DNA from 2 places in the Paraburkholderia youngii genome. Region 1 is predicted to be linked to the other one. Evidence: riboswitches for the same ligand, from Rfam matches in the RefSeq annotation. Region 1 holds a riboswitch; the other holds the start of a gene.
The links. A riboswitch is a leader RNA that binds a small molecule or an ion and turns the genes downstream of it on or off. The one in region 1 is predicted to bind thiamine pyrophosphate.
Positions count from the first base shown of each region.

Region 2: linked by a shared signal. The riboswitch ahead of G5S42_RS30760 (FAD-dependent oxidoreductase) and the one ahead of thiC (phosphomethylpyrimidine synthase ThiC) in region 1 are both predicted to bind thiamine pyrophosphate.

Region 1 is NZ_JAALDK010000001.1:3,983,741-3,998,289, reverse strand. It holds gene G5S42_RS18425 (sensor histidine kinase) at 1-1,625, shown strand, start outside; gene G5S42_RS18420 (entericidin A/B family lipoprotein) at 1,844-1,981, shown strand; gene G5S42_RS18415 (DUF4397 domain-containing protein) at 2,240-3,040, opposite strand; gene G5S42_RS18410 (NADPH-dependent 2,4-dienoyl-CoA reductase) at 3,349-5,391, shown strand; gene G5S42_RS18405 (EamA family transporter) at 5,427-6,356, opposite strand; gene G5S42_RS18400 (pentapeptide MXKDX repeat protein) at 6,792-7,040, opposite strand; gene G5S42_RS18395 (molybdopterin-dependent oxidoreductase) at 7,134-7,937, opposite strand; gene G5S42_RS18390 (cytochrome b/b6 domain-containing protein) at 8,013-8,663, opposite strand; gene G5S42_RS18385 (DUF1223 domain-containing protein) at 8,713-9,576, opposite strand; gene G5S42_RS18380 (hypothetical protein) at 9,685-10,143, opposite strand; gene G5S42_RS18375 (GreA/GreB family elongation factor) at 10,736-11,137, shown strand; TPP riboswitch at 11,279-11,396, shown strand; gene thiC (phosphomethylpyrimidine synthase ThiC) at 11,485-13,416, shown strand; gene G5S42_RS18365 (YMGG-like glycine zipper-containing protein) at 13,567-13,791, shown strand; gene G5S42_RS18360 (hypothetical protein) at 14,036-14,515, shown strand.
Region 2 is NZ_JAALDK010000001.1:6,730,424-6,744,972, reverse strand. It holds gene G5S42_RS30815 (ABC transporter permease) at 1-141, opposite strand, end outside; gene G5S42_RS30810 (ABC transporter ATP-binding protein) at 138-1,070, opposite strand; gene G5S42_RS30805 (STAS domain-containing protein) at 1,261-1,581, opposite strand; gene G5S42_RS30800 (MlaC/ttg2D family ABC transporter substrate-binding protein) at 1,578-2,210, opposite strand; gene G5S42_RS30795 (MlaA family lipoprotein) at 2,324-3,424, opposite strand; gene mlaD (outer membrane lipid asymmetry maintenance protein MlaD) at 3,436-3,975, opposite strand; gene mlaE (lipid asymmetry maintenance ABC transporter permease subunit MlaE) at 4,067-4,834, opposite strand; gene G5S42_RS30780 (ABC transporter ATP-binding protein) at 4,831-5,652, opposite strand; gene thiE (thiamine phosphate synthase) at 5,747-6,850, opposite strand; gene G5S42_RS30770 (thiazole synthase) at 6,847-7,662, opposite strand; gene thiS (sulfur carrier protein ThiS) at 7,770-7,967, opposite strand; gene G5S42_RS30760 (FAD-dependent oxidoreductase) at 8,033-9,163, opposite strand; TPP riboswitch at 9,386-9,509, opposite strand; gene G5S42_RS30755 (ABC transporter ATP-binding protein/permease) at 9,943-11,694, shown strand; gene G5S42_RS30750 (hypothetical protein) at 11,929-12,402, shown strand; gene G5S42_RS30745 (hypothetical protein) at 12,467-13,135, shown strand; gene G5S42_RS30740 (response regulator) at 13,237-13,980, shown strand; gene G5S42_RS30735 (flagellar basal body L-ring protein FlgH) at 14,072-14,549, opposite strand, start outside.

The DNA.
Region 1 (14,549 bases):
GCGGCGCCGCGCGCATTCCGACGCTCGCCGTTTTTCGTGTGAGAATCCGCTTACATTGGATTACGACGACGTTACGCGCGGCTTCGCTCGATGCCGAAGTCGACGCCCGAGTCGATGCCCTCTTTCCGGAGCAGCAAGTGTCGAATCTGCAGAACCCGCCGAAACAGCCTGGCGCGCGCGCCACGGCGCGGCTCGCCGACTGGATGCGCAGGCGCAGTTGGGCGATCGCGATGACGGTCGCGATCGTGATCACGGTGGGCGGCCTCGTGATTCTGGAGAGCGCGCGTGAGCGCATCGCCGCCGAGTACGAGACCGCGCTCGAAGCGCGCGACGTCACCGTGCAACTGAGCACGCTCGCGAGCGACCTGTCGCGCCTCAGCGCACAACAAAACCAGTTTCTTCTGACGAAGGACGACGCATCCGCCCAAGCGTTCTGCGCGAGCGCCGCGCGCATTCGCGAGACCACCCGGCAGTTGGACCACTTCTATCGCGGCGGCCGCGCGGACAGCGCGGAGCTCGCGAGCTTTACGCAGATTCTCGCGCTGATCGACGCGCGCATCGGCGCGGGCGCCGCCGCGATGCAGCACGCGGCGCCGCATCCGCTCGAACTCGGCGGATGCGGGCCCGCGAGCGACGTCAATCCGGCGGACGCGTCGTTGATCGACAGCACGCTCACGCTGCTGCGCGACAACGAGGAGCGCCGCGCGCAGCACGCGCTGGCCGCGAGCCGCGCCGATCAGCGGCTGTCGACGCTGTGCGCGGCGGGGCTGTCGGCGCTGAACATCGTGCTGTTCATTCTGCTGTTTCGCAATCTCGGCATCCAGATCGACCGGCAGGCGCGCGCGCAGCGTCAGCTGATTACGCAGCAGGAGGAACTCGACCAGCTGGTGGGCGAGCGCACGCGCCAGCTCGAAGCGCTCGGCTGGCATCTGCAGGCGGTCAGCGAAAACGAAAAGACCCAGCTCGCGCGTGAGCTGCACGACGAGCTCGGCGCGATTCTGACCGCATGCCGGATGGACGTCGCGTGGGCGCGCCGCAAGCTGAAGGACAGCGAGCCAGACATCGCCGACAAGCTGCAGCGCGCGCTCGCCAATCTCGACCAGGGTATCGCGTTGAAGCGGCGCATCATCGAGGACATGCGGCCGACCGTACTCGCCAATTTCGGGCTCGTCACCGCGCTGCGCACGCTCGCCGACGAAGCCGCGCAGCGCAACAACTGGACGCTCGAACTGCACCTGCCCGCCGACGATGTCCAGCTCGATGAGCAGACCAAGATCGCGCTCTTTCGGGTCGCGCAGGAGTCGCTGACGAACGCCGCCAAGTACGCGCGGGCCTCGAAGGTCGGCATCGCGCTGCGGGTCGGCGATGGCGAGGTCGCGCTGCATATCGCGGACAACGGCGTCGGCATCATGCCGGCCGATCTGAAACGCACGCATACGCATGGCCTGCTCGGCATGCGCCAGCGCGTGGCCGCGCATGGCGGACGCTTCGACATCCGCCGTGGCGCGCAAAGCGGCACCGAAATCGACGTCGTGATGCCGAGCGCAAGCACGGCGACGCCTTCGATCGATCAGCCGCCGGCGTCGCCGGCCACACCGACCACTTCGTCGCAAAGCCCCGTCTGACGCGTGCTGGCCGTGGCACCGCAAAGCCGTTGTAGGAGTGCGCCGACGCAAACACCGGAGCACGCCTACAACAAAATCGCGGCACGGCCGACAGCGCCGCCCCCACCCTTTTTTTACCATGCAATCAGGCCGGTTCGAAACCGGATCGAAACCTGATCGACTGGCATGGCCCCGGTCGGACGACATCAACCGATGCATTCTCGACAAGGAGAAGTTTCATGACTCGACTGATCGCTTTGCTTGTGCTCGCAGGAACCGCCATGCTCGTCACGGGTTGCAACACGATGGCGGGCGCCGGCCAGGACATTTCGAAGGGCGGCCACGCCATCACGAACGAGGCGGAAAAGGCAAAATAAGCCGGCACATGGCAGCAGGTTTTGCAGAGCCCGTCGCGGGATGCCGCGGCGGGCTTTTTTTTCGTGCATGCTGGCTTGCTGGCTAGCGATGCGACGCGTTTTCGGAGCGCCATCAAAGAGAACGGCGACCCACTGTCGTGGATCGCCGTGTCGTCCTCCCCACTTTCCGACCATCGGAGTCCTTGATTGTCCGGCTGGCGCGAGCGGCTCATCGATGCTCGCGCCGCGCGAGGCTCATCCGGTGATCGGCGGCCCTCGTCATTGCCCGGTCAACGTATTCGACAGTTCCACGCTCGGCGTGCTCGTATTGCCGTTCTGTACGATCAGCAGATGAATCTGCCCAGGCGCCAGTTGGCTCAACACGCCCGCGATCGGCACCGAGGTGATCAGCCAGTCGGCGTTGTTCGCCAGCGAGAACGAGTTCGACTGGAAGATCGGCGTCTTGCTGCCGGCCACCGTCGCGATCAGCACGTACTGGCCACCCGACACGTAGATCGAATCCTGGCCGCTCGCCGGCACCGCGTTCTTGAACGACACGCCGGCGAGCGTCGGCGACACGTTGGTGATGCTGGTGGCGGTGGCCTGCACGAGGTAGAGGTCGAGGTCCGGCGCGTTCGCCGACGCGTTGAAGCCGCGCACGCGCGCGTCGTTGGTCAGCAGGCCCTTGTCAAACGGATCGTCGATCAGGCCGATGTCGGGCGCCGACAGACCTGGCAACGCGAGCACCGTGTACACGTGGCCCTTCGCGACATCGGGGAAGCTGCCGCTCGCGAGCGCGTTCTTCGTGCCGGTCGCCGCATACGCGACGGTCGTCGGGCCCGTGTCGATATTGGTGAGGTTGGTCACGCCTTTATACGAGATGTTGGTCTGTCCGGAAGGCGCGCTGCCATTGACAAGGAAGTCGACCGCGGGGCCACCCGGAAGCGCGTGAACGAAATGGATCTCGGGATTGGTCAACCCCAGCGTCTTGCCCGCATCGCTGCCATCACCACCGCCGCCGCACGCGCTCAGTACCGCCGCGGCCGCAACGACCGCCACCATGATTCGGATAATTTTCATTGTGTTCACCTGTCTCGATATAGGGCTTGACGCTCAGCGCCCATTGATACGCGGGCGGCCGCGGGAAGCCTCGCGGTCGCCCTCCTCCCATCCGTGCCGCACGGCGCGCTGGTTTTGTCGGTGGCGCGTCCGTGTCGATGGACGCTCAAAATCAGCAATGGGTGTGCCGTGCCCCAAATAGCTGGCCTGAGACAACCGACCCAGGTCTTGCGAATCAATGGATTGCTGCGATTTAGAATTTTTCCTCGGCGGTCTGGTCCGGCGCGCGGTGTATCGTTCGTGCGGCCCCCCACTTACACGGTCCCTGCATGTCTTACCAACACTTACTCGCCGATCTCGACCTGGGCTTCACACGTCTGTCCAACCGCGTCGTGATGGGCTCGATGCACACGGGCATGGAAGACCGCTTCTGGCATTACCCGCAACTGGCCGCGTACTTCCGGGAGCGCGCGAAAGGCGGCGTCGGCCTGATCATCACGGGCGGCATTTCGCCGAATCGCGAGGGCTGGCTGCTGCCGTTCGGCGGCACGCTCAACTCGGTGTTCGATCTGCGCAATCACCGGCTCGTGACCGAGGCCGTGCACGCGGAGGGCGGCAAGATCGCGCTGCAGATCCTGCACGCGGGCCGTTATGGCTATCAGCCGTTCGTGGTGTCGGCGTCGGCGTTGAAGTCACCGATCTCGAAGTTCAAGCCGCGCGCGCTGACGCTCGCCGGCATCGACCGAACCGTGCGCGACTACGCGCGCTGCGCGCGGCTCGCGCAACGCGCGGGCTACGACGGCGTCGAGATCATGGGCAGCGAAGGCTATTTGCTGAACCAGTTCATGTGCCCGCGCACGAACCGGCGCACCGATCGATACGGCGGCAGCATCGAGAATCGCACGCGGCTCGCCTGTGAGATCGTCGAGCGGGTGCGTGCCGAATGCGGCGAGCGCTTCATCGTCGTGTACCGGCTGTCGCTGATCGATCTGGTCGAGGGCGGCAATACGTGGGAGGAAACCGTGCAGGTCGCCCAGGCGCTCGAAGCGGCCGGCGTGACGATCTTCAACACCGGCATCGGCTGGCACGAGGCGCGCGTGCCGACCATCGTGACCTCGGTGCCGCGCGCGGCGTTCGCCTCGCTGACCGCGCGCCTGAAGGCATCCGTCAACGTGCCGGTGATCGCGTCGAATCGTATCAACACGCCCGAGGTGGCTGAAGCGCTGATCGCCGACGGCTCCGCGGATCTCGTGTCGATGGCGCGGCCGCTGCTCGCCGATCCCGACTTCGTGCTGAAGACCGCCGAGGACCGCGCGCACGAAATCAACACCTGCATCGCGTGCAATCAGGCCTGCCTCGATCACACGTTCAGGAATCAGCGCGCGAGCTGCCTCGTCAATCCGCGCGCGGGACGCGAAACCGAGCTCGTCTACCGGCCGCTAGCGAGCGTGCGACAGGCGCGCTCGATCGCGGTGGTCGGCGCAGGGCCGGCCGGGCTATCGGCCGCGACGGTGGCGGCCTCGCGCGGGCATCGCGTGACGGTGTTCGAGGCCAGCGACACGCTCGGCGGCCAGTTCAATCTCGCGATGCGCGTGCCGGGCAAGGAAGAGTTCAGCGAAACGATCCGCTACTTCCGCAGCCAGTTGCAACGCCATCGCGTCGAGGTGCGGCTCGGCACGCGCGTCGATGCCGCGCTGCTCGCCGCAGGCGCCTACGACGACGTGATCGTCGCGACCGGCATCGTGCCGCGGCGGCCGGCGATTGCCGGCATCGACGGGTCCAACGTGCTGTCGTATGTGGACGTGCTGCGCGGTGCGCCGGTCGGCGCGCGCGTCGCGGTGATCGGCGCGGGCGGGATCGGCTTCGACGTCAGCGAGTTTCTGCTGCATCGCGCGGGCGAGCCGCTGCCGGTGCCGCGCGATACGTGGCTCGACGAATGGGGCGTCGACCTCGCGGTGCGCGAGCGCGGCGGCCTGAAGCCGCCCGTTGCCGCGCAACCGGCGCGGCAGATCTGGCTATTGCAGCGCAAGGCCGGCAAGCTCGGCGCGGGGCTCGGCAAGACGTCGGGCTGGGTGCATCGCGCGGCGCTCGCGAGGAACGGCGTGCAGATGCTAAGCGGCGTCGAATATCGGGAGATCAGCGCGCGCGGTCTAAGGATCGCGCGAGACGGTGCCGACGAATGGCTCGACGTCGATACGATCGTCGTGTGCGCGGGGCAGGAATCGTTGCGCGAGCTGTTGCCGCCGACCGTCGATGGCAAGCACGGCAGCGGCGGCCCGCGTTTTCATGTAATCGGCGGCGCGAAGCTCGCCACCGAGCTCGATGCGAAGCGCGCGATCCGCGAGGGCGCGGAGCTGGCGGCGGCGCTTTGACAACGGCGGCGCGGTTCGACGAGAACCGACCGCGCTCAGGCGCTGCCCTTCTTCTGGTAATCGAACCAGAACGACAAGCCGACGCTGCTCAGGATCACGATCGTCGCGATCACCGTCGAGCGTGTGACCGGCTCGCCGAGCAGCAGCGCACCCAATGCAACCGCGACGATCGGATTCACGTACATGCAGCTGCTCGCGATGATCGGGCTCGTGTGGCGAATCAGATAACCGTACGCGACGAACGCGGCCATCGTGCCGATCAGCATCAGATACAGGAACGCGACGAGCGGCAGGAAATGCAGCTCGAGCATCCGCTCGCCCGCCGCCCACGCGACCAGCGTCGAGATCGCGCCGCCGAGGCCGATTTGCAGCGAGGTCGATAGAAACAGGTCCGACGGCAGCTTCAACACCCCGGCCAGATGCGCGCCGCCGGCCCAGAACAGCGCGCCGCACAGAATCGCGAGACTGCCTGCCACCGAGCCCGGCGTGCTGTCGCCGTGACTCAGAATCACGATGCCGGCGAGCCCGAGCCCGACCGCGAACCATTCGCCGCGGCCGATCTTCTGTCCGGCGACGGCCGCGATCACGGTCGCGAACAGCGGCACGGTCGCGACCATCACGGCCGCGGTGCCGGTGCCGACCGTGCGCATGCCGTACGCGAGCATGCCGCTCGACAGACCCACCAGCATCGTGCCGACGAGGCCCGCGTTGCGAATTTCGGCGACGCTCGGCCAGACCGGCTTGCGGCGCGCGGCGAACACGAACAGACCGATGCCGGCGAACAGGTTGCGCAAGCCCGACATCAGCAGCGGCGGGAACGAGCCGAGCGCGACGTGCACGGCGAGATAGGTCGAGCCCCACACCAGATAAACGACGGCAAGCGCGAGCGCGACCCTCCCTTTGCGCGACTGCGGCAGACGCAGCGGCCAGCCAGACGGAGAAAAAACCGAGCGTTGCAGCGACATGCGTTCAGCCCGCCGTCGCCACTCGACCCGCGCGCTGCGCTCGATGCCCGCGAGGCGCCGCGCCTGCGTCGATGCCTTTCGGACGGGATGGCGGGCACCGCATCGGCGATGCGGTCTGACGGGTGAGGCTGGCGGACATGTCGGTGGAACAGTAAGACGATGGGCGGCGCAGGAAGCGCCAGAAACGGCTGTGGCGGCGGAATCGGTCAAAACGACCCCATGCAACGCGGCCGCGATGCGCGGCGACGCCGCGGGCGAAAGCCACGGCGCGCAACGCATTATGCAGTAAGCGCCGAGTGCGCCGCGCGACAGAATCGTAACTTTTTGGTGTTCCCGCAACAGAAAAGCCGGGGACGCATCCCCGGCTTGCATTCGGTGTCGAATCCGTTCGATGCTCCGCGCATCGGCAGGATCGCTAAGCACCCTGGCGCCGACTCAGTTGCCCATCGCGCCCGACGCCTCGTGCTTCATGCCCATCGCGCCGCCGCCCTTTTTCATCGAATCGTGTTTCATTGCGTCCTTTTTCATGCTGTCCTTCGACATGCTGTCTTTGGACATCGAATCTTTCGACATCGCGTCTTTCGACATCGCATCGTTCGACATCGCGCCGCTTGCCTGCGCGAATGCGGCGCCGCCGCTTGCCAGCATCAGCAGTGCGATCGTGGTGATTGCAATCTTCTTCATGGGATGACTCCGTTGGTGGTGGATGAATCGAAACCGGCCCGTGCCGGCGTGCTTCCGAAGCCGCTGCCGCAAGCGCGCGTGCGCCCGCATGCGTCAGGAGCCTCCGAACCAGTTGTAGCCCTGGTCGACCCAATAGCCGCCGGGATACGTATTGGTGACGAATATCTCGACGATGTGCTTCGGATTCTTGTAGCCGAGCTTGGTCGGCATGCGCAGCTTCATCGGGTAGCCGTATTTCGCGGGTAGTCGCTCGCCGTCGTAAGAAAACGTCAGCAGCGTTTGCGGATGTAATGCGGTCGGCATGTCGATGCTTTCGTAGTAGTCGTCCGCGCATTTGAAGCCGACGTACTTCGCCGTCGTATCCGCGCCGACACGCCGCAGAAAATCGCCGAAGGGCGTGCCGCCCCAGCGGCCGATCGCGCTCCAGCCTTCGACGCAGATATGCCGCGTGATCTGCTCGGCATGCGGCAGCGCGTACAGTTCGGGCAGCGTCCACACGCGCTTGCCGGTCACGAGCCCGCTCAGCTTCAGCTGATAATCGGAGCCGTCGACGTGCGGCACGTCGTCGATGCCGTAGTACGCGTTGAAGGGAAACGGTCGCGTGATCTGCGCTTCCGTGTAGGTCGGCGCGAGCTGCTTGGGGTCGAACAGCGCGGCCTGGGCGCGATCGTTCAGCCGCGACACGGCGGTGAGGAAGCGGTTCACGGAAGCGTCGTCGGTCAGCGAGCAGCCGCTCAGCATCGATAGACCGCCGAGCGTCAATAGCTGCTTGCCGAACAGGCGGCGCGACGGCATCGCGAGTTCGCGCTTCACATCGAGCAGGATCGATGCGCGGTCGAGCGTGTGGCCAACACGCTGCGTGGGTTGGTCTGCTGGTTTGTCGATCGGCTTGTTCATGATTCGGTATCCATAGGGGGTTCGGGTGGCGCGTCGATGAGCGTGAATATCGGGATGGCCGTGAGCAGCCGCGGCTCAACGTCCGCGCAGCATCGCGAGCAACGACCGCGGCACGAGCGCGACCATCGCCAGATGCACCGCAAGAAACGCGGCCAGCAGCGACATCGCGGTGAAGTGCACGACGCGTGCGTTGTCGTAGCCGCCCATCAGGTCACGCAGCAGCGGAAACTGCACCGACTTCCAGATCGCGAGCCCCGAGAGCACCAGCACGATCAGATCGGCGATCGCGAACAGGTAGGCGAATTTCTGCACCGCGTTATAGACGCGCAGATCGTCGTGCGACAGCTTCCCGCGCAACGCGGCGATGAAATCGCGCAGCACCGCGCGCGGCGTCAGCGGCAGGAACTTGCGCACGAAACGCCCGCTCGCGAGATTCAGCGCGATATACACGAGGCCGTTGAACACCAGCAGCCACATCGCCGCGAAGTGCCATTGCAGCGCGCCGCCGAGCCAGCCGCCCAGCGTGATCGCGGTCGGAAAGCTGAACGCCGGGAAGATCGGCGACGCGTCGTAGATGCGCCAGCCCGACAGCATCATCACGATCGCCGCGAGCGCGTTCAGCCAATGCGTGATGCGCAGCCACAGCGGGTGAATGACGCCGCGCTTGGGTGCGGCTGGCGCGGAGGGCGCGCCGGGGCGCAAGGCGTGCGGTGTGGGTGTGGACATGGCGGCTCTCCTCGGGCAGCGGTAGAGAATGCGGCGCGTGCGATGTCGATCAACGGCACGCGGGAAGATCGGCCGCTTGCAGCACGTCGCCGCTCGCGTCGTTTTCGACGAACGCGACCACGCCGAAGCGGTCGGCGGCGTTGTCGATCGGATCGGCTTTCGCGTCGACGCTCGCTTCGCGTAGATCGATGTCCTGACGAATCCGCGCGTGACCGGCGACGAGTGGCACGGGCCCGAACCAGGCACGGACGACCCGTTCGTGATGCAGCGTCGCGCCGCGGTTTTCGCCCGCGCCGACCTGCGTCGTCAGCGCGTTCTCGTAGACCGCAACATAGGCGCTCGACGGACCCGTGATGGCGGCGGCCGTCGTGCTGAACTGCGCATCGACATCGAACGCGCCGGGCGCACGCGGGCTCAGCGCGAGCGCGACATTGGCCTGCGCGGGTGCGGCGACGAGTTCGTCGATGCGGCGCTCGAAACTGTCGCGTTGCGACCAGTCGCGCAACTCGCGGCCCGCGACGAACACTTCCGGCGTATAGATCGTGTGCGCACCCGCGAGATGCGTCAGCGTCTCCTGACGTTCGGTGAAGCGATGCTGGGAAAACCGGTCGCTCCAGCCGAGGCTGTTCCAGTAGTCGACGTGCAGTGCGAGCGGCACGATGCCGTGGGCGACGCCGTTGCTTTTCCATTGACCGAGCCAACGGTCGGCGGGCGGGCAGCTATCGCAGCCCTCGCTGCTGTACAGCTCGACGAGCGCTAACCGGTGCGCGGGGCTGTGCGTCGCGCATAGGGGCCCGGCCGCATCGGCCGCACGGATGCCCGAAGCGCTCAGCACAACGAGCGCGAGGCCGGCGGCGGCCCTGGAAAAAGTCGCAAAGCGCTGAAGTAGCGAGCGATTGTGCGCGGTCGACATGACGTGCTCCGATCGTAATCTGCACGTTTGTCGAACCGCGCGGCCGGTTATGACAAGCCTCTTTTAATTTTTTTCCGGCATGGGTAGCGAGCCAAGGCTCGCCGCGACTCAGTCGTAACTAACCACTACCGTCACGCGCGTGTCCGTAACGGTGCGCCGCGCGTTCAGCGACAGCACCCCGCCCGCGCGATCGACCGCGTAGTGGCCGTCGCGGGCCACCACGCCGTGCCCGGCGCCATCGACGAAACGCGCTGCCACCCGATCGCGCGACTGCGTGCCGCCGTTCACTTCGAGCGCGACATCGGCCCCGCTGACGACGCCCGGCGGCGCGCTGAACGTCACCGTGCGCGAGAAGCGCTGACCGGCCACGCTCGCGCTATCGACGGCGATGCCAGTGGGCGCCGTATCCGCGCTGATCTGCAGCGGCGGTGCGACGATCATCCCCACGAACCGGATCACGCCGCCCGTCACCGCCGATGCCGCCGGCGCCGCCAGCGGCGCGGCAAGCAATGCCACCACCGCGGCTGTGCGACCGAACGTTCGCCACCGCATTGTTTCCGCTTTCATGTGCACCTCTCTGTCAATCGGCGCGAGTCGCGTCGCGCCATTCACGCGCCATCCCGCGAATCGCTTCGCTGGAGTGCGGCCTTCGCTGCACTTTGTTTAACGGCAATCCTTTGACTGGCTTGAACGCAATGCGGATCACGTCGCTTTCTTCTGGCACCGCACAAAGACGGCCGATCGACGGAGCGCGATGTCGCCAACGGAAGTGCCCGAGACAGCGTGCTAACATCAAGCTTTCGTCGCTGGTGTCGCGGGCTTCACGTTTTGCTGCGCGGCAACCGGCCGTTCGCTATTCCCATCACCTGGTCGTTTTGCCCGTGACTTCGCTGCGTCGTCCGACTTTCCGTGCTCTCGCCCGCTTGCGCCCATGCCGCGCAGGCGGCTGCGCGCGCGCGGGCGTCGCGCCGCACGGCCCCGGCGAGACGTCCCGAATGCTCCCGCTTCACGCCGCCCGGCGCCCTCGCTGACGCAGCCTGCCGATACCCGGGGGCCGCGTCGCCGGGCTCCGGGCTTTCCCATTCGCACTCATCCGCCGACCACCCGCATGGGATCGTCGCACGCGGCCATCCTTCACCGCCTTATCGGAGTCCTGATGATGAAGAAGATCAAAACCTGCTATCTGACCGAACTCGACGTGACCCGCCTCGAGAAACATGCGGCCGCCAACGCCAAGCTGCAGCACATGCTCGACGACGTGCTCGAACGTGCGGTAATCGTCGACTCGCACGACATCCCGGCCGACGTCGTCACGATGAACTCGCAAGCAACGCTGATCGATTCGGCGAGCGGCGAACAAATGACGTGGACCGTCGTCTATCCGCCCAACGCCGATTTCGCGCAAGGGCGGCTGAACGTATTCTCGCCGGCTGGCCTCGCGCTGCTCGGCGCGCGCCGCGGCGAGAGCATCAGCTTTACGCCACCCAGCGGCGATCAGCAAGTGCTCAAGATCGACAAAATTCTGTATCAGCCCGAAGCCGCCGACGATTTTTCGCTGTAAGCCGGCTGTTCAATTGCTGTAAATTGCCCTGTCTGATGCGGTCTCGAAATTAGCATAGGAGATGTCTGGATTCATCTGGACCAGTTTTTTGAATCACTCAGACAGGTTGCCAAACCGCGGGCGGGCGGTGTATCGTGTGCGCTGCTAACGCGGGGGTCCTGCGTAGCGCGGAGCTGGAGGTCCGTGTTGCGTGGGTGAGAAATACCCTTTGAACCTGATCTGGATAATGCCAGCGCAGGGAAGCGTACGGATCTCGCACCAGCCTCGACAGCCTTACCTCTTAGCGATTTCCGACCACTTCCATCTCAGTCTCCTGCTTAGCCGCCCCACTTTGTACGGAGACTTACATGAACGCCAATCCGAAGTTTATTTCCGCCGAAGCCCATGTGGACGAGGCCGCCGTCGCGCCGCTGCCGAATTCGCGCAAGGTCTACGTGACCGGCTCACGCCCCGACATCCGCGTGCCGATGCGCGAAATCTCGCAGGCAGACACGCCCGACAGCTTCGGCGGCGAAAAGAATCCGCCGATCTACGTGTACGACACGTCGGGCCCCTACTCCGACCCGGACGCGAAGATCGACATCCGCGCGGGTCTGCCCGCGCTGCGTCAGGCGTGGATCGAGGAGCGCGGCGACACCGAGCCGCTGACCGGTCTGTCGAGCAGCTTCAGCCGCGAGCGCGCCGCCGATCCGGCCACCGCGCAGCTGCGTTTCCCGGGCCTGCATCGCACGCCGCGCCGCGCGATCGCCGGCCAGAACGTGACGCAGATGCACTACGCGAAGCAAGGCATCATCACGCCGGAAATGGAATACATCGCGATTCGCGAGAACCAGCGTCGTGCCGAGTATCTGGAGACCTTGAAGGCGAGCGGCCCGAACGGCGCGAAGCTCGCCGCGATGATGGGCCGCCAGCACCCCGGCCAGGCATTCGGCGCGAGCGCGTTCGGTCCGAACGGTCTCAGCGAAATCACCGCGGAATTCGTGCGCGAGGAAATCGCGCGCGGCCGCGCGATCATCCCGAACAACATCAATCATCCGGAGAGCGAGCCGATGATCATCGGCCGCAACTTCCTCGTGAAGGTCAATGCGAACATCGGCAACTCGGCGGTGACCTCCTCCATCGGCGAGGAAGTCGACAAGATGACGTGGGCGATCCGCTGGGGCGGCGACACGGTGATGGATCTGTCGACCGGCAAGCACATTCATGAAACGCGCGAATGGATCATCCGCAACAGCCCGGTGCCGATCGGCACGGTGCCGATCTACCAGGCGCTCGAAAAGGTCAACGGCAAGGCCGAAGATCTGACGTGGGAAATCTTCCGCGACACCCTCATTGAACAGGCTGAGCAGGGCGTCGACTACTTCACGATCCACGCGGGCGTGCGTCTGCAATACGTGCCGCTCACCGCGAACCGGATGACCGGCATCGTGTCGCGCGGCGGCTCGATCATGGCGAAGTGGTGTCTCGCGCATCACAAGGAAAGCTTCCTGTACGAGCACTTCGAAGAGATCTGCGAAATCATGAAGGCCTACGACGTGGCCTTCTCGCTCGGCGACGGCCTGCGTCCCGGCTCGATCTACGACGCGAACGACGAAGCGCAACTGGGCGAGCTGAAGACGCTCGGCGAGCTCACGCAGATCGCATGGAAGCACGACGTGCAGGTGATGATCGAAGGTCCGGGCCATGTGCCGATGCAGCTGATCAAGGAGAACATGGACCTGCAGCTCGACTGGTGCGACGAAGCGCCGTTCTACACGCTCGGGCCGCTGACCACCGACATCGCGCCGGGCTACGACCACATCACGTCGGGCATCGGCGCCGCGATGATCGGCTGGTTCGGCACCGCGATGCTGTGCTACGTGACGCCGAAGGAACACCTCGGTCTGCCGAACAAGGACGACGTGAAGACCGGCATCATCACGTACAAGCTCGCGGCGCACGCAGCGGACCTCGCGAAGGGTCATCCGGGCGCGCAGGTACGCGACAACGCGCTGTCGAAGGCACGCTTCGAATTCCGCTGGGAAGACCAGTTCAATCTCGGTCTCGACCCGGACAAGGCGCGCGAATTCCACGACGAGACGCTGCCGAAGGATTCGGCCAAGGTCGCGCATTTCTGCTCGATGTGCGGCCCGCACTTCTGCTCGATGAAGATCACCCAGGACGTGCGCGAGTTCGCCGCGCAACAGGGCGTCAGCGATAACGAAGCGCTGCAGAAAGGCATGGAAGTCAAGTCGATCGAATTCATGAAGCAAGGCGCGGAGATTTATCAGCGGCAATAAGCGGCTTGCGCGACGCGCGCGCGACCTAGCGCCCTGCAGTATCGAAGCCCGCCGGCATGGCGGGCTTTTTTTATTCCGCCGCGTCGAGCAGGCACGTTGTGTGCTGACAGAAAGAAACAACTACTTCCAACAACGAAGGGAGTCAGCATCATGAAATCGATCCGTCAACTCGGTACTCGTCTTGGCACGGTCGCAGTCGCGCTTGCGCTCGTCGCGGGTGTGGCGGCGTGCGGCGACATGTCCCCACGCACACGCGATACCGCGATCGGCGCGGGTGTCGGCGGCGCGGCCGGCGCGGCGATCGGCGGCAGCGGCTTGTCGACGTTGGGCGGCGCGGCCGTGGGCGGTGTCATCGGTAACCAGATCGGCAAGTGAGCGGCAAGCGAGCGTTGCGTCCGATGATGCGTCTGACGATTCATACAGGACAGCCAACCATTTATTCCGACCACGCACTGGACTGACGAGGGCCGCGAATGCGGTGCGCCCTCGTCCCGACAGCGCGCGTGGAAATAGACTGAAATATGCGGTTGCGGTTTTGCCACAGCGCTGCCGCGGCAGAAGCGTAAGCTCCTCATAACGACGTCGCGCGAGGCGGCATCGGTTCATCGAGGAGCGCGTTATGAAGTCCCGCGTCGTCACCCATCTTCGCGCGGTGCGCCTCTCGACGCCACGCGAGGCATCCAGTTTTTCCGCAAGGTTCGCGCGGCCCGCCGCCGCGATTTCCGCGCTCGCCTCCAGTCTGTTTTTAGCCGGCTGCTATTACCCCGTCGGCTACTATCCCGCGGGCTATTACACGTCGTACTATTCGACCGCGCCCGCGACCACAGCGGACCAAACCGCACCGGCCACCGATCCACAGCAGACGCCTCAAGCCCAGGCGCAAATGCAGGTCGCGCCGCAGGACATGCCGCCCGGTTATGCAGCCGCCGCGCCCGTGTATGTGGCGCCGCCGGTGTATCCCGCCTACTATCCGCCGCCCGCTTATCCTTATCCCGCCTATTACGGCTATCCCGCCTACTATGGACCGTCGATTGCGATCGGCATTGGTGGCTACTGGGGGGGCCATGGGGGCGGCCATTGGGGCGGCCATTGGCATTGACCTGTCTTTCGTTCGCCCGCCACCGCGCACACCC
Region 2 (14,549 bases), 2.7 Mb from region 1:
ATGGCCGCGCAGCGCGTGGCCGAAGATGGTCAGATAAAGGAGCGCGGTGATGACCGGCGCGAGCACGGTCTGGAACGATACCTTCCAGAAACGCAACAGTTCTTTATAAAACAGCGTGCTGAATCCACTGTAGCCGCTCATGCGAGCCCCTCGATCACTTCTGGACCGTTCATCACCTGAACGAATACGTCTTCGAGGTCGGCCTTGCGGACCTCGATTTCTTCGAATGTACAACCGGCCCCGCGGCATTGCGCGAGGATGCGCTCGACGTCGTCGTAGCTCGTCAGGCGCAGCAGGTGCTGGCGACCATTGCCGTTGCCCGCGCCGCTTTCCGCCTCGAGCGGACGCAGATCGGCGGGCAGCACGCCCTGCGCGAAGCGCACGAACAGCTGCATGCCGGCGAAGCGCTGCAGCAGCGTGCTGGTGCGATCGAGCGCAACGACCTCGCCTCGGCGCAGCATCGCGATGCGGTCGCACAGCGATTCGGCTTCTTCCAGGTAGTGCGTGGTCAGCACGATCGTGTGGCCTTCGTGATTCAGGCGCGAGATGAACTTCCACAGCGTCTGGCGCAGTTCGACGTCGACGCCCGCGGTCGGCTCGTCGAGCACGATCACCGGCGGACGGTGCACGAGCGCCTGCGCGACCAGCACGCGGCGCTTCATGCCGCCCGACAGCGCGCGCATGTTGGCATCGGCTTTTTCGGTGAGATCGAGATTGGCCATGATCTCGTCGATCCACGCGTCGTTATTGCGCAGACCGTAGTAGCCCGACTGGATGCGCAAGGTTTCGCGCACTGTGAAGAACGGATCGAACACGAGTTCCTGCGGCACCACGCCGAGCGCGCGGCGCGCATTGCGGAAATCGTCGACCACGTCGTGACCGCGCACCGCGATGCTGCCCTCGTCGGCGCGGGCGAGACCCGCGAGTATGCTGATGAGCGTCGTCTTGCCCGCGCCGTTCGGACCGAGCAGTCCGAAGAACTCGCCTTCTTCGACCGTGAGGCTGACGCCCTTGAGCGCCTGCAAGTCCTTGTAGCGCTTCTTGACGTTACGAATTTCTATGGCTGACATGACTATGGGCCGCGTGCGTCGCGGCGCCTGAAGTAGCCCCGATGGAGCCTGGGGACGTGCAAATGCTGGAAGAAACGGAACCGGGGCCGATTAGGGGGCCAGTTCAACGCCCCAAAAAAACGTTTGATTATAGGGCAAAAACTGACACCCCCGGCCTGGCCGGAAGGGGGGAGACGACGCTAGAGGAGCGTCAATGTCGCGCTGACGCAACCATGCTGGAGGCGACAGGAGAGAGAAGCGTATCGACGCCGTAGGCCTGCGCGAGACTGGCGAGACCGGCCGGCAGATTGATGATTTCGAACTTGCCGCCGCGCGCCGCCGCGGCCCGCACCCACGCGAGCAGGACCGCGAGCGCCGACGAATCGAATTGCGTGAGCGGCCCGCAATCGACGCCGCGCGCGCCCGCCGCAATACGTTGCAGACCCGCCGCGAGCGCGGCCTTCGCGCTCTCGTGGGTCAGCGTCGCGCCGCTGTCGAAGCGGTTCGCGACCTGGTTCAGCACGTCGCTCACGACTGCTTGCCCGCGGCGAGTTGCTGATTGCGCTGCGTGAGGAACTGGATCAGTCCGTCCACGCCCTTCTGCTGGATCTGCTCGTTGAACTGCTGCTGATACGCCTGGATCAGCCACGCGCCGAGCACGTTGAGGTCATACACGCGCCAGCCTTGCGCCGTCTTGTACAGGCGATAGTCGAGTTCGATCGGCTGGCCATTGTTCATCACGACCGAGCGCACCACCGTGTCAGTGTCGTCCGGGTTCATGCGGAACGGCTTGAACTGGATCTGCTGGTCGCGCACCTGCGCGAGCGCGCCCGAGTACGTGCGGATCAGCAGCATCTTGAACTGCTCGACCACCTGGTTCTGCTGCTCGGGCGTCGCGGTGCGCCAGTTGCGGCCCATTGCGAGCTGGGTGGTGCGGCGGAAGTCCGTGTACGGCAGGATCTTTTCGTTGACGAGCGCCGTGATGTGGGTGATGTCGCCCTGCTGGATCGACTTGTCGCCGCGAATTGCGTCCATCACCTGCTGGGTGACGGTTTTGATCAGCGCCTCGGGGGAGTTGGTGTCGACGGTTTGCGCCGATGCGCCCGCGCTGATGAATGAAAACAACACGGCAAACAACGGAATCAGGAAGAATTTTTTCATATCGAGCTTTGCCTCAAAAATAGTGCAACGGTGTGAGCGACCTTATCACGCGAGTTTGACGGCAATCCATGCGCAAACTGCGAGAGTCGTATCGATCTGTTACGGCTGCACGTTCAATGCAATCTGAACGACGGGAAGTTGAAGCGCGTGGGCGGCACCAGCTGACCGGCCGGAATCTGCGTTTCAGGGCCGCCTTTCAGGTCGAGCGGCGGGGTTTCGGTGCCCGACGCGGCCTCCGGCGCCGACGCGCCCGGCGGTGCCGACGCGCCTTGCGGTGCCGACGCGCCTTGCGGTGCCGACGCGCCTTGCGGTGTTGCCACGGCCGCGCCGGATGCGGGAGCCGCCTTTGCCGCAGCACCCTGCGTGCCCGCGGCGGCGCCCGCCGCGCCGGTTGCAGCGCCGGCCGGCGCACCTGCCGCCCCTGCGGCCGCGCCCGTCTCGCCTTCGTCGTACTTCGGCAGCGGCGCTTCCTCTTCATAGCTCGGCAGGTCCTGCGGACGCCGGCGGTTATCCGACAGCAGATACTGGCGGCGCTGCAGATACGCATTGCGCACGAACGAGTATTTGTCGAGCGCCGCGCCTTCCAGCAGGTTGCTCGCGCCGAGCAGGTTCGCGCGCGTATTGACGATGTTCAGGCCCCACAGGGCCCAGCTCAGGCCCGGCGGATCGATGTAGCTGATCGGGTTCACGTAGTAGTTGCCGAGCGAGCCGAACGCGTCTCGCACCGTGCTCGGCCCGAACAGCGGCAGCACGAGGTAAGGGCCCGCCGGCACGCCGTAGTGGCCGAGCGTCAGACCGAGGTCGTTGTCGTGCTTGGGCAGCTTCGCGAGCGTCGCGACGTCGAACAGGCCGCCGACGCCGAACAACGTGTTGATCACGATCCGCATGATGTCCGACACGCCGTCCGCGATACGCAACTGCAGCAGATTGTTCGCCGCGATATAGATGTCGCCGATGTTCGAGAAGAAGTTCGTCACGCTGTCGCGCACCGGCTGCGGCGTGACAAACACGTAGCCCTGCGCGACCGGCTTGATCGCGTACTGGTCGACCTTGTCGTTGATGGTGAAGATCGTGCGGTTCAGCCCTTCGAACGGGTCGCCCTTGGTCGGCGTCTGCACGGTCGTGCAACCGGCGAGCAGCGCAGCCGCCACGGCGACCTTGCCGAACTGTAGGACGCGCGCGCCGCTGCGCGGGGTCTGCAGTTTCGTCTGCATCGTTGTTCTCCTTATTGGCCTGACTGGCCGGCAGCGCCGGAGGCCGGCGCGCCCGGCGCCGGTGCGGGGGCGGATGCAGCGGGCTTCGCTGCGCCGGAGTCCGCGGCCTTGCTATACAGGAACTGGCCGATCAGGTTTTCCAGCACGATCGCCGATTGCGTCATCGCGATGGTATCGCCCGCCTTCAGCATTTCCGAGTCGCCGCCCGGCTCGAGCCCGATGTACTGCTCGCCGAGCAGACCCGAGGTCAGGATCTTCGCCGAAGTGTCTCTCGGAAACTCGAATTGCTTGTCGATATCGATCGTGACGAGCGCCTGGTAGGTGTTGCTATCGAAGCCGATCGACGCGACCCGGCCGACCGTCACGCCGGCGCTCTTTACAGGCGCGCGCGGCTTCAGCCCGCCGATGTTGTCGAACTTGAGCTTGACCGGGTAGGTTGCCTGGAACGACAGCGAGCTCATATTGCCGGCCTTCAGCGCAAGAAACAGCAACGCCACGAAACCCAGCACCACGAACAGGCCGACCCAGAAGTCGAGAACATTCTTTTTCATCGTCATCCCAAAGTGAATCCGCCGCGCCGCCGCCGCTTCCCGCCGTGCGCGGCGCATCGTACGCCGCTGGCAGCCGGCACGCTGCGCGGCCTTAGCTGAACATCAGTGCGGTCAACAGGAAGTCGAGCCCGAGCACCGCGAGCGACGCGTACACGACCGTGCGGGTCGTCGCGCGCGACACGCCTTCCGGCGTCGGCTTTGCCTCGTAGCCCTGAAACAGCGCGACGAAGGTCACCGCGAGACCGAACACCACGCTCTTGACGACCCCGGCGCCGACATCGCGCCACACGTCGACGCCACTTTGCATCTGCGACCAGAACGCGCCGGCATCGACGCCGATCAGCAGCACGCCCACCACGTAACCGCCCAGCACACCGACCGCGCTGAAGATCGCCGCGAGGATTGGCATCGAGATAATGCCGGCCCACAGGCGCGGCGCGATCACGACTTTGACCGGATCGACGGCCATCATTTCCATCGCGGTGAGCTGCTCGCCGGCCTTCATCAGGCCAATTTCGGCGGTCAGCGACGTGCCCGCGCGCCCGGCGAACAGCAGCGCGGTCACGACCGGCCCGAGCTCGCGCACCAGCGACAGCGCGACCAGTAACCCGAGCGCCTGCTCGGAGCCATAACGGTTCAGCGTGTAATAGCCCTGCAGCCCGAGCACGAAGCCGACGAACAGTCCCGACACCGCGATGATCACGAGCGAATAATTACCGACGAAGTGGATCTGCTTCGTGACAAGACGCGGACGGCGCAGCAGCGGGAAAATTTCGAGCACGAGCCGCAGGAAGAAGCGCGTCGCGTAGCCGGCGGTGCCGAGCCCGGTGATGACCGAGCGACCGATCGTACTGATCATGACTGGCCTCCGCCGATGCCGAAGTCCGCCGCGAGCGGCGTCTGCGCCGGATAGTGGAATCTGAACGGGCCGTCCGGCGCGCCGTCGATGAACTGCCGCACGGTCGGGTCGGTCGACGCGCGCAGCTCGTCCGGCGTACCTTCGGCGAGCACCCCGCCGCTGGACAGGAAGTACACGTAATCGGCGATCGCGAACGATTCCGGCACATCGTGCGTGACGAGAATCGACGTCGCGCCGAGCGCCTGGTTCAGCGTGCGGATCAGATTTGCGGTGATGCCGAGCGAGATCGGGTCGAGGCCGGCGAACGGTTCGTCGTACATCATCAGTTCGGGATCGAGTGCGATCGCGCGCGCGAGCGCCACGCGCCGCGCCATGCCGCCCGAAATCTCCGACGGCAGCAAATCGCGAGCGCCGCGCAGGCCGACCGCGTTGAGCTTCATCAGCACGAGGTCGCGCAGCAGTTCTTCGGGCAGATCGGTGTGCTCGCGTAGCGAAAAGGCGACGTTCTCGAACACCGACATGTCGGTGAACAGCGCGCCGAACTGGAACAGCATGCCCATCTTGCGGCGCAGCGCGTAAAGGCCTTCGCGCGTCTGCCCGCCAATGTCCTGGCCATGGAACAGCACCTGGCCGCGTTGCGCGCGCACGAGGCCGCCGATCAACCGCAGCACCGTGGTCTTGCCGCAACCCGAGCCGCCCATGACCGCGACGACCTGACCGCGGCGAAAGCGCAGATTCAGATTCGACAGGACGAGCCGGTCGCCGTAACCGAAGTCGACGTCGCGCAGCTCGAGTATGGTCTCGGGGGAGGAAGGCACCAAACTGACAATCCTTTTACACGGAAGGCCGAATTATAGGGCCATCATGCAAAAGCTGCCTTGAGGTGCCCCGTTCCTTGACTATGCCTGACGATTATTGCGTAAACGTGTGTTGCAGCGCAGAAACTGCGGCGGCTGGGTCGGCCGCTTCGGTGACCGCGCGCACCACCGCCGCGCAGCCGACGCCGGTCGCGAGCACCTCCGGCAGCACCTGCAGATCGATCCCGCCGATCGCGACGAGCGGCACCACACCGTCGAGCAGCCGCACATAGCGTGCGAGGCGCCGCAAGCCCTGCGGCGCGGTCGGCATGACCTTGGTCGTGGTCGGGAACACCGCGCCCAATGCAATGTAACTCGGACGAAAATGCAGCGCCTTCAGCATCTCGTAGAAGCCGTGCGTGGACAGGCCCAGACGGATGCCCGCGTCGGCCAGCGCGGACAGATCCGCTGTATGAACGTCTTCCTGGCCGAGGTGCACGCCGTACGCGCCCGCCTCGAGCGCCGCCTGCCAGTGATCGTTGATGAACACCTGCGCGTCGTGCGCGTGGCCGGCGGCCACACAGCGGGCGATCTCGCGCTTCAGTTCGTCGGCGGGTTCGGCCGACTTGCGGCGCAACTGCACCGTCTTCACGCCGTAGCCGACCACCCGTTCGACCCAGTCCGCGGTCGGCAGTACCGGATACAGGCCGAGCTTGTCGGGGCAGCGCGGGAACGCCTTGGCGGGTGCCAGCGGCAGATCGGCAAGGCGCGGAAAGCGGCCGAGGTCGGACGGGAAAGCGTCGTCGGCGCGGGTCTCGTCGCCGTCGCGCCACGCGAGCGCGAGCACCAGCGCGTCGTGCGGATCGAAACCGCAGTCGAGGAACGCGGCCAGCGCGGGAATCCAGTCTTCCGCCAGATGGCCTTCGAGGCCGTATTTCTCACCGCCCAGATGCAGCGTCGCACGGTTTTCCGCAGCGACGATCACGCCCGCGCCCCGCGTCAGCCAGCGCGCGATCTGCTCGCCGTGCTGCTGCGCGTCGGCGATCACGATCAGGTCGCCACCGTTCGGTTCGTCCGGCGCGGTCAGGCAGATGCGCCACGGCGCGTGGGTCGGCGGCCAGTCGCCAAGCCGCGCGCGGATGCGCTCGGCGGCTTCGATGAGTTCGTCGGCCGTCGGCCAGAACAGATCGCGGTCCTTCAGCGTCAACGACTGCGTCATGCCGCACCTCCATCCTGATGCCAGAACGGCATGCCGACCACCGGCGTGCTCGCGTGCGCACTCTCGCGCTCGGCCATCGGGCCCGCGAGATACGCCTGCCGGCCCGCCTCGACGCCCAGCGCGAACGCGCGCGCCATCGCGTCGGGGTGCGTCGCCTGCGACACCGCCGTATTCAGCAGCACGCCGTCGAAGCCCCACTCCATCACCTGGGCCGCATGCGACGGCACGCCGAGCCCGGCATCGACGATCAGCGGCACGTCCGGCAGCCGCTCGCGCAATACGCGCAGCCCGTACGGATTGATCACGCCCTTGCCGGTGCCGATCGGCGCGCCCCACGGCATCAGCGCCTCGCAGCCGGCGTCGAGCAGACGGCGGCCGATCACCAGATCTTCGGTGCAGTACGGCAGCACCTTGAAGCCATCCTTGACGAGCCGCGCGGCGGCTTCGATCAGGCCGACCGGGTCGGGCTGCAGCGTGTAGTCGTCGCCGATCAGTTCGAGCTTGATCCACTCGGTCTCGAAGATTTCGCGCGCCATATGCGCGGTCGTCACCGCTTCACCGACGCTCAGGCAGCCCGCCGTATTCGGCAGCAGCGGCACGCCGTGGCGCTTGAGCAGATCGAAGAAGCCGGCTTCCGCGTTGCCCTCGTTCATCTGACGGCGCAGCGCGACGGTGACCATGCCGGGGCGCGCGGCGTCGATCGAATCGGACAGCGATTGCAGCGACGGGTAGCGCGACGTGCCGAGCAGCACGCGGCTTGCGAAAGTTTGACCGTATAGGGTCAGCGCGTCGGCGCTCTCGTGAGAAGTCATTTGCATCATCCTGGTTTGCCGTCGCGGCTAGAACCGACCGCGTGACGGCAATGGGTTTTCGGCGACGGTTGTTGCATTCGGTAAGCAGCAGGCTGGCGCGAGCGCGCTCAGCCGCCCGCGACCGGCTGCACGACGTCGAGCCGATCGCCCGTTTGCAGCGCGCGCGCCGCATGCTGCGCACGCGCGACGAAATCGCCGTTGAGCGCGACCGCGAACGGCGGACGCGCGCCAAAGGCGGCAAGCGCATCGGCGACAGTCGCGCCCTCGGGCAGCGACAACGGCTTCTGATTGATATGAATGTCCATGGTGTTCGAATACGGTTCAATCGATGGCGCAAGCGGCATCGCGTGCGGCACGTTTGCCGCTACGCTCAGGCCGGCTCATGCGCGAAATGCTGTTGGAACAGCTCGCTCCAGCGTGCGTCGCGCCGCCAGCCGGCGAATGCGTCGGCGTCCCGGACGCGGCCGTCGAGCAGCGCGCTCGCGAAGCGCACGGCTTCGTCGGCGACTTCCGGCGCGATCATAAAGCCGTGCCGATACAGGCCGTTCACGCGCAACGTACGCGCGCCGTCCCAAAGCAGCGCGGGACGGTGATCGGGCAAGGTCGGCCGGCACTGCGAATTCAGCTCGAGGATGCGCGCCTCGCCGAAGCCCGGATGCACCGAGAACGCCGCGCTCAACAACTCGAGCGCCGAACGCACGCTGACGGGCGACATGTCCTCGCCCTCGACCTCGGTCGCGCCGATCACGTAGAGGCCGTTCTGCTTCGGCGCGATATACAGCGGGTAGCGCGGATGCAGCAGCCGCACCGGGCGAGTCAGCTGCAGGTGAGGTGCATGCACCCGCGCAACTTCACCGCGGATGCCGCGCAGCGTCGGCAGCACAGGCTTTGCGCCGAGCCCGCGGCAATCGATCGTGATACCGGCGTCGGGCAGCGACGCGTCGTCAATCGGCGTGTTCCAGTGCGTGTCGACGCCGCGCTCGGCAAGCCCCGCGGCGAGCGCGGACAGCACCTGGCGGTTGTCGAGCTGGCCCTCGCGCGGCAGTAGCCAGCCCTGACTGAAGCGGCCGGCCAACGCGGGTTCGGCGGCGCCGAGCTGCGCGCCCGAAAGCGCGACGAAGCCGCCGTCGAGCAACTCGGCCGGCGCGTTCGCGCGCACGCGGCGCTCGAACAGCGGCGCCTCCGTGCGATCCGCGTGATGCCAGACGACGAGCGTGCCGTTGCGCTGGAAAAACACCGGCTCCGGCAGTTCGGCGAGCACGCGCGGCCAATTTTCGAGCGAACTCGCACCGAGCCGCGTGATCAGCAGCTCGGCGCTGGCGGCTTCTGCCAGCGGCGCGAGCATCGCCGCGGCGACCCACGCGGCAGCTTGCGAGCCGGCGGCATCGCCGCGCTCATAGAGCGCCACGCGATGTCCGTCGCCCGCGAGGCGCCACGCGACCAGCCGGCCGCACAAACCGCCGCCGAGCACGGCGAAATCAGGTCGAGCGGAATGGCTCATCGCGCCCGCTCCGTTTGACAGCGGCGGGCGAAACCAAAGCGGCACGGCACGCCGGAGCCGGCGTGACGAAGAGAAAGATGCATGTCTGAAGAATAGGCGGTCATCGAGTCCTTTCCGTACGGCCAAAAACCGCACGTACCCAGGACGAAACCGGCGGGTGAAGCCGGCCGGTCACGGCGTGTGCATGTGAGCTGCGCTCGCCGCCCGGCGGGGAATGGAAGACGGTTGCTTCCGGAAACTTCCCGCGCCGGTATTACCCGGATCGGGTGCAAAGGGTCTCTCTCAGCCTCGCCGCCCCGGCATGAAAATCATGCCGCCTGTGGGCGAAGCACCCCTGTTTCGTCGCAGGTCATTAGACCATAAAAGGCGCGGCGCCCGCAAACCAGCGGTCCGCCGTCGCTGCCGCGATTTTGATCTGGCACCGTCTAGCGAGATGGCGATGCGAAGCGGCCCGGCGCTCTGGCACAATGCCGTGACCGGTGCCGAAAAAACGCGGCGCGCGCGGCACTCGTGGCCGCATGCGTGGCGGCGGCATCCCGGCGGACGCCGGCCCCGAAAAATTAATTTTCGCTTAAGGGCGTCACGCCAGAATCGGGCGCCCGTCCGGACTCGCGTTCATCGAGCGCGAGGGCGCGATGCCCGGCCAGGTATCGCAGACCCGCCTCAGCCACGGCCTCGCAAAGGGCCGGCTGTCAGCGGGATCGCCCGACATGGGTCAACCAGATCGGACCCGTACGCCGCCGGAATGCACTTCGGGTCAGCACTTCATCAGGACGCTCATGACACCACATACTTCCGCCAGCCCCGCGCTGCCGTCCGACGAAAAGGTCTCCGCCTGGAGCCTGATCAAGCCTTACTGGGTTTCCGAGGAACGAGGCATCGCATGGGCGCTGCTCGTCGCGATCATCGTGATGAACCTGATCGTCGTCTGGATCAACGTGCGCTTGAACCGCTGGAGCGCAGACTTCTACAACGCGCTGCAGCAGAAGAACGTCCACGACTTCCCGCATCTGCTGATGATTTTTACCGGACTCGCGTTCGGCTTCATCATCCTCGCCGTGTATGGACGCTATCTGCGTCAGATGCTCGGCTTCCGCTGGCGCCAATGGCTGACCACCCGCTACCTGAACGAGTGGCTCAACGACAGCGCGTTCTACCGCATCGAGCGCGACCGCCTCGCCGACAACCCCGACCAGCGGATCAGCGACGACCTGCAGTCGTTCGCGACCACCACGCTGTCGCTGACGCTCGATCTGCTGTCGACCGTCGTCACGCTGGTGTCGTTCATCACGATCCTGTGGACGCTCGCGGGCGCGCTGAGTATTTCGCTCGGCGGCATGCCGCTGCATATCCCCGGCTATATGGTTTGGGCCGCCGCGCTGTATGCGGTGGTCGGTTCGCTCGTTATGCAGAAGGTCGGCCATCCGCTCGTGTCGATCAACTATCAGGCGCAGAAAGTCGAGGCGGATTTCCGTTTCGGTCTGATCCGGCTGCGTGAGAACGCCGAGCAGATCGCGTTCTACAACGGCATGGAAACCGAGAAGACGAACGCGCGCACGTTGTTCGGCCGCATCCGCGACAACTGGTGGCAGGTGATGAAGTACACGAAGCGCCTGACCTTCGTGCTGAGCTTCTACGGCCAGATCGCGATCATTTTCCCGATCGTCGTCGCCGCGCCGCGCTACTTCGCGGGCGCGTTCACATTCGGCGTGCTGATGCAGATTTCGAGCGCGTTCGGCACCGTCAGCGATTCGTTCTCGTGGTTCATCAACAGTTATACGAGCCTCGTCGAATGGCGCGCGACCGTGAACCGGTTGCGCGAATTCAAGCGCGTCGTGCATTCGCCGCGTCTGAAGGAATCGGTGTCGCCGGCCACGGAACACGGCGGCATCAATCTGCATTTCGTCGACAGCAACTCCCTTACCACCGACGGCCTCACGCTCGCGCTGCCCAATGGCAACCCGCTGTCGCGCATCCGCGATATCGCGATCCGGCCGGGCTCGCGCTGGCTCGTGCGCGGTCCGTCGGGCGCCGGCAAGAGCACGCTGATGCGCGCGCTCGCGGGCCTGTGGCCGTTCGGAGACGGCTCGATCGACGCGCCGGTCAATGCGCGCATGATGTTCATTCCGCAGGTCAGCTACATGCCGATCGGCACGCTGAAGGCCGCGCTCGCGTATCCGTCGGCGGCGGACACCTATGGCGACGACGAATGCCGCGACGCGCTCATCACCTGCCATCTGTCGGAATACGCAGACCGTCTGCAGGAAACGGGGCATTGGACCCGCGTGCTGTCGCCGGGTGAGCAGCAGCGCTTCGCCGCCGCGCGCGTGCTGCTGCACAAGCCGGACTACCTGTTCCTCGACGAAGCGACCAGCGCGCTCGACGCGGAAAACGAGGCGCGGCTCTATCGACTGTTCACCGAGAGGCTGCCGAAGGCGGCGATCGTCAGCGTCGCGCATCGCGAATCGCTTGCTGCGTTCCATGACGAAACGCTCGACGTCGAGCGTTCGGCCGAAGCGATAGCGGCGTGAGCGACGCGCACAGCGCTCACTTCAATTAAGCGCACGACGCCGCCCCCGCGCGTCGTGCGCAACATCCGGAAAGACACGAGAAGAGTTCGGAAGCATTTGCGAAGCGCGCAAGTTGTTCCGCGCTTTGAAAATGCTCGCGAGCAGCGACGATAGTCGTACGGGCCGCGCCATGCGTCGGCCTTCGTTGACGTTAGTCACGTCTTTGATCGCAACCGCTCTCCGGACTTCTCGCCCATGTCATTCGCTCGCCGTATTTCACCTCTGCTCCCGACTTTGCTCCCGCGCCTCGCGCTCGCCTGCGGCGCGGCGCTGCTCTTCACGAACACCGTCGACGCCGCACAAACGGCCGAACCGAACCAGCCCGCGGATATCTGCGCGGCGCTCATGCACATCGTCGATGCGAGCGATTTCCGGCAACTGCCGAACGAGACCGCCGCGCAACTGCCGGGCGTCTCCCATTCCGACGATTGCCTCGCTACCGCGCACGCGTACGACTGCCACTGGCGCGCGCACTGGCAAGCCGACGGCGTCATCAACGATCCGCTCGAAGAACTCGGCGCCGACATCGCCGCCTGCTTTCCGCGCGTCGTGCACGACGTCAACACACCGGTGCGCCAGCATTTCGTCGTGACCACCGACGCGCGCCGCGTGAACGTCACCGCGAGCGTGCAAGGCCAGAACGAACTGCGACTGCGCGTGACGCGCTGAGCGCGCGGCCGTCGCTGCTTTCGATGACCCAGCGAATCTTGTGACCGGGATCGGGCGCTGGCTCATGACCTCGCCGCCGACCGTGCGCGCGCCAGCCGCAACCAAGCCTTCGCGTCCGGGTCGGGTTGCCTCGCTGATAGCGCGGCGTCGCTGCGCCCTCGCCGCCTTCGCCGCGACGCTGACGCTCACGCTCGACGGCTGCGCATGGACGCTGATCCAGGCCGCCGACGCCACCGGCTCCGTGATCCAGGCCGGCTACGCGATCGCGTCGAACTACTCGTCGCCGACCTTCGTCAACGGCCGGCCCGCCGATGTGCAGCACGTGTGCATCGAAGTGAATCCGACGGTGTCGGTCGGCGATTTCGTGCCGGCGCTGCAGCTCGCGCTCGAGCGGCGCGGCATTCGTTCGGACGTCTACAATCCGGGAACCTCGCCGGCCGGCTGCGAAGCGCGGCTCGTCTACAACGCCGCGATCGACTATGGGCGCCGCTCGTTCAGCGACGAATCCATCCAGTACCTGTCGATCATCGATCTGACACTGATCCAGAGCGGCCGCATTCTCGTCACCGCGCGCTATCAGACCGGCGGCCTGAACACCGACCGCTTCTCGTCTGCCTCGGTGAAGCTCGGCGGGTTGATCGAGCGGATGGTCGTCGATCGGACCGATTTCGCGCGTCAGGAGCAGCAACAGCAGACCCTGCAAACCTCGCAGGCCTTCCCGCCGACCCGCTGAAGACCCGCGGCTGTGCGTTCGCTTGCAGCGCCTTACACGGGAAAGGATTGGAAAGCGGTATGCGCTTTGCGCGGCCCGTGCGCATCACTAAGATGACCTGAATGAACCAGACCATCCTGATCGTCGATGACGATCCCGTCGTACGCGAGCTCGTCAGCGAATATCTGCACGGGCGCGGCTTCAACGTCTCCACCCTCGAAAATGGCTTGGCGTTGCAGCGCAGATTGCAGCAGGAGCGTCCCGCGCTCGTCGTGCTCGACATCATGATGCCGGAGCTCGATGGCATCAGCGCGCTGCGCGCGTTGCGCGTCGCCGGCGACGACATTCCCGTGATTCTGCTGACCGCGCGCGCCGATCCGATCGATCGCGTGATCGGCCTCGAACTCGGCGCCGACGACTATCTCGGCAAGCCGTTCGAACCGAGCGAGCTCGTCGCGCGGATTCGCACGGTGCTGCGGCGTCGCGGCTCGATCGCGCCGGGCGCGCCGGAGCAACGCGCGCCCTATCATTTCGGCCGCTTCGAAGTGAACTTCCCCGCGCGCGAACTGCGCCGCGACGGCGAACGCATCACGCTGCGTTCGAGCGAATTCGCGATGCTGAAGGTGTTCGTCACGCACGCGATGACCGTGCTCACACGTGCGCAGCTGCTCGAGAAACTGCACGGCAATAGCGAAGCGCATCGCAATCGCAGTCTCGACGTATCGATCTGGCGCTTGCGTCGGCTGATCGAAGTGGACCCATCGGAACCGCGCTACGTGCAGACGGTGTGGGGACGCGGCTACGTGTTCGTGCCGGATGGCGAAATCGGCGCCGCCGAACGCGGGCTCGCGCCGCCGCCCGGCTAGCGGCGCGAGTCGATCTGATCGGAGCCAGTCGATGCGATCTGCGCGTCGCGCACTACGCGCAGCGCGCTGACGCGGCTGACGCGGCTGACGGTCAAAACGTCAGCACACTCAGAAACATCCGCTGCAGCCAGCCCATCGTCGTCGCGTCGTTGACCATGCCGAGGCCCGCCTGTTCGATGCGCGCGTTCGCGACCTTGCTCGACGCAACGTAATTGCCTGCTTCGATATCCTTGGGATTGACGATGCCCGACAACCGAAGACGGTCGCGGGTACCGCTCATCGCGATCACCTTCTCGCCCGACACGACGAGATTGCCGCCCGACACGGTGCCGATCACGGTCACGGCGAGCGTGCCCGTCATATCGCTGATGTCGCGCAGATTGCCTTGCCCCTTGTAGTCGGTGCTGGCCGAGCCGATGTTGAACAGTTTCGCGAGCCGCGCGGCGGCGTTCGTCGATTGGTCCGCGGCGGTCGCGGTGATGCTGCTCGCGCGGTTCGCCGATGCGCTCGCGCTGTTGTTGCCGCTATACGATTCGGACAGCCGGATCGTCAGCACGTCGCCGATATGC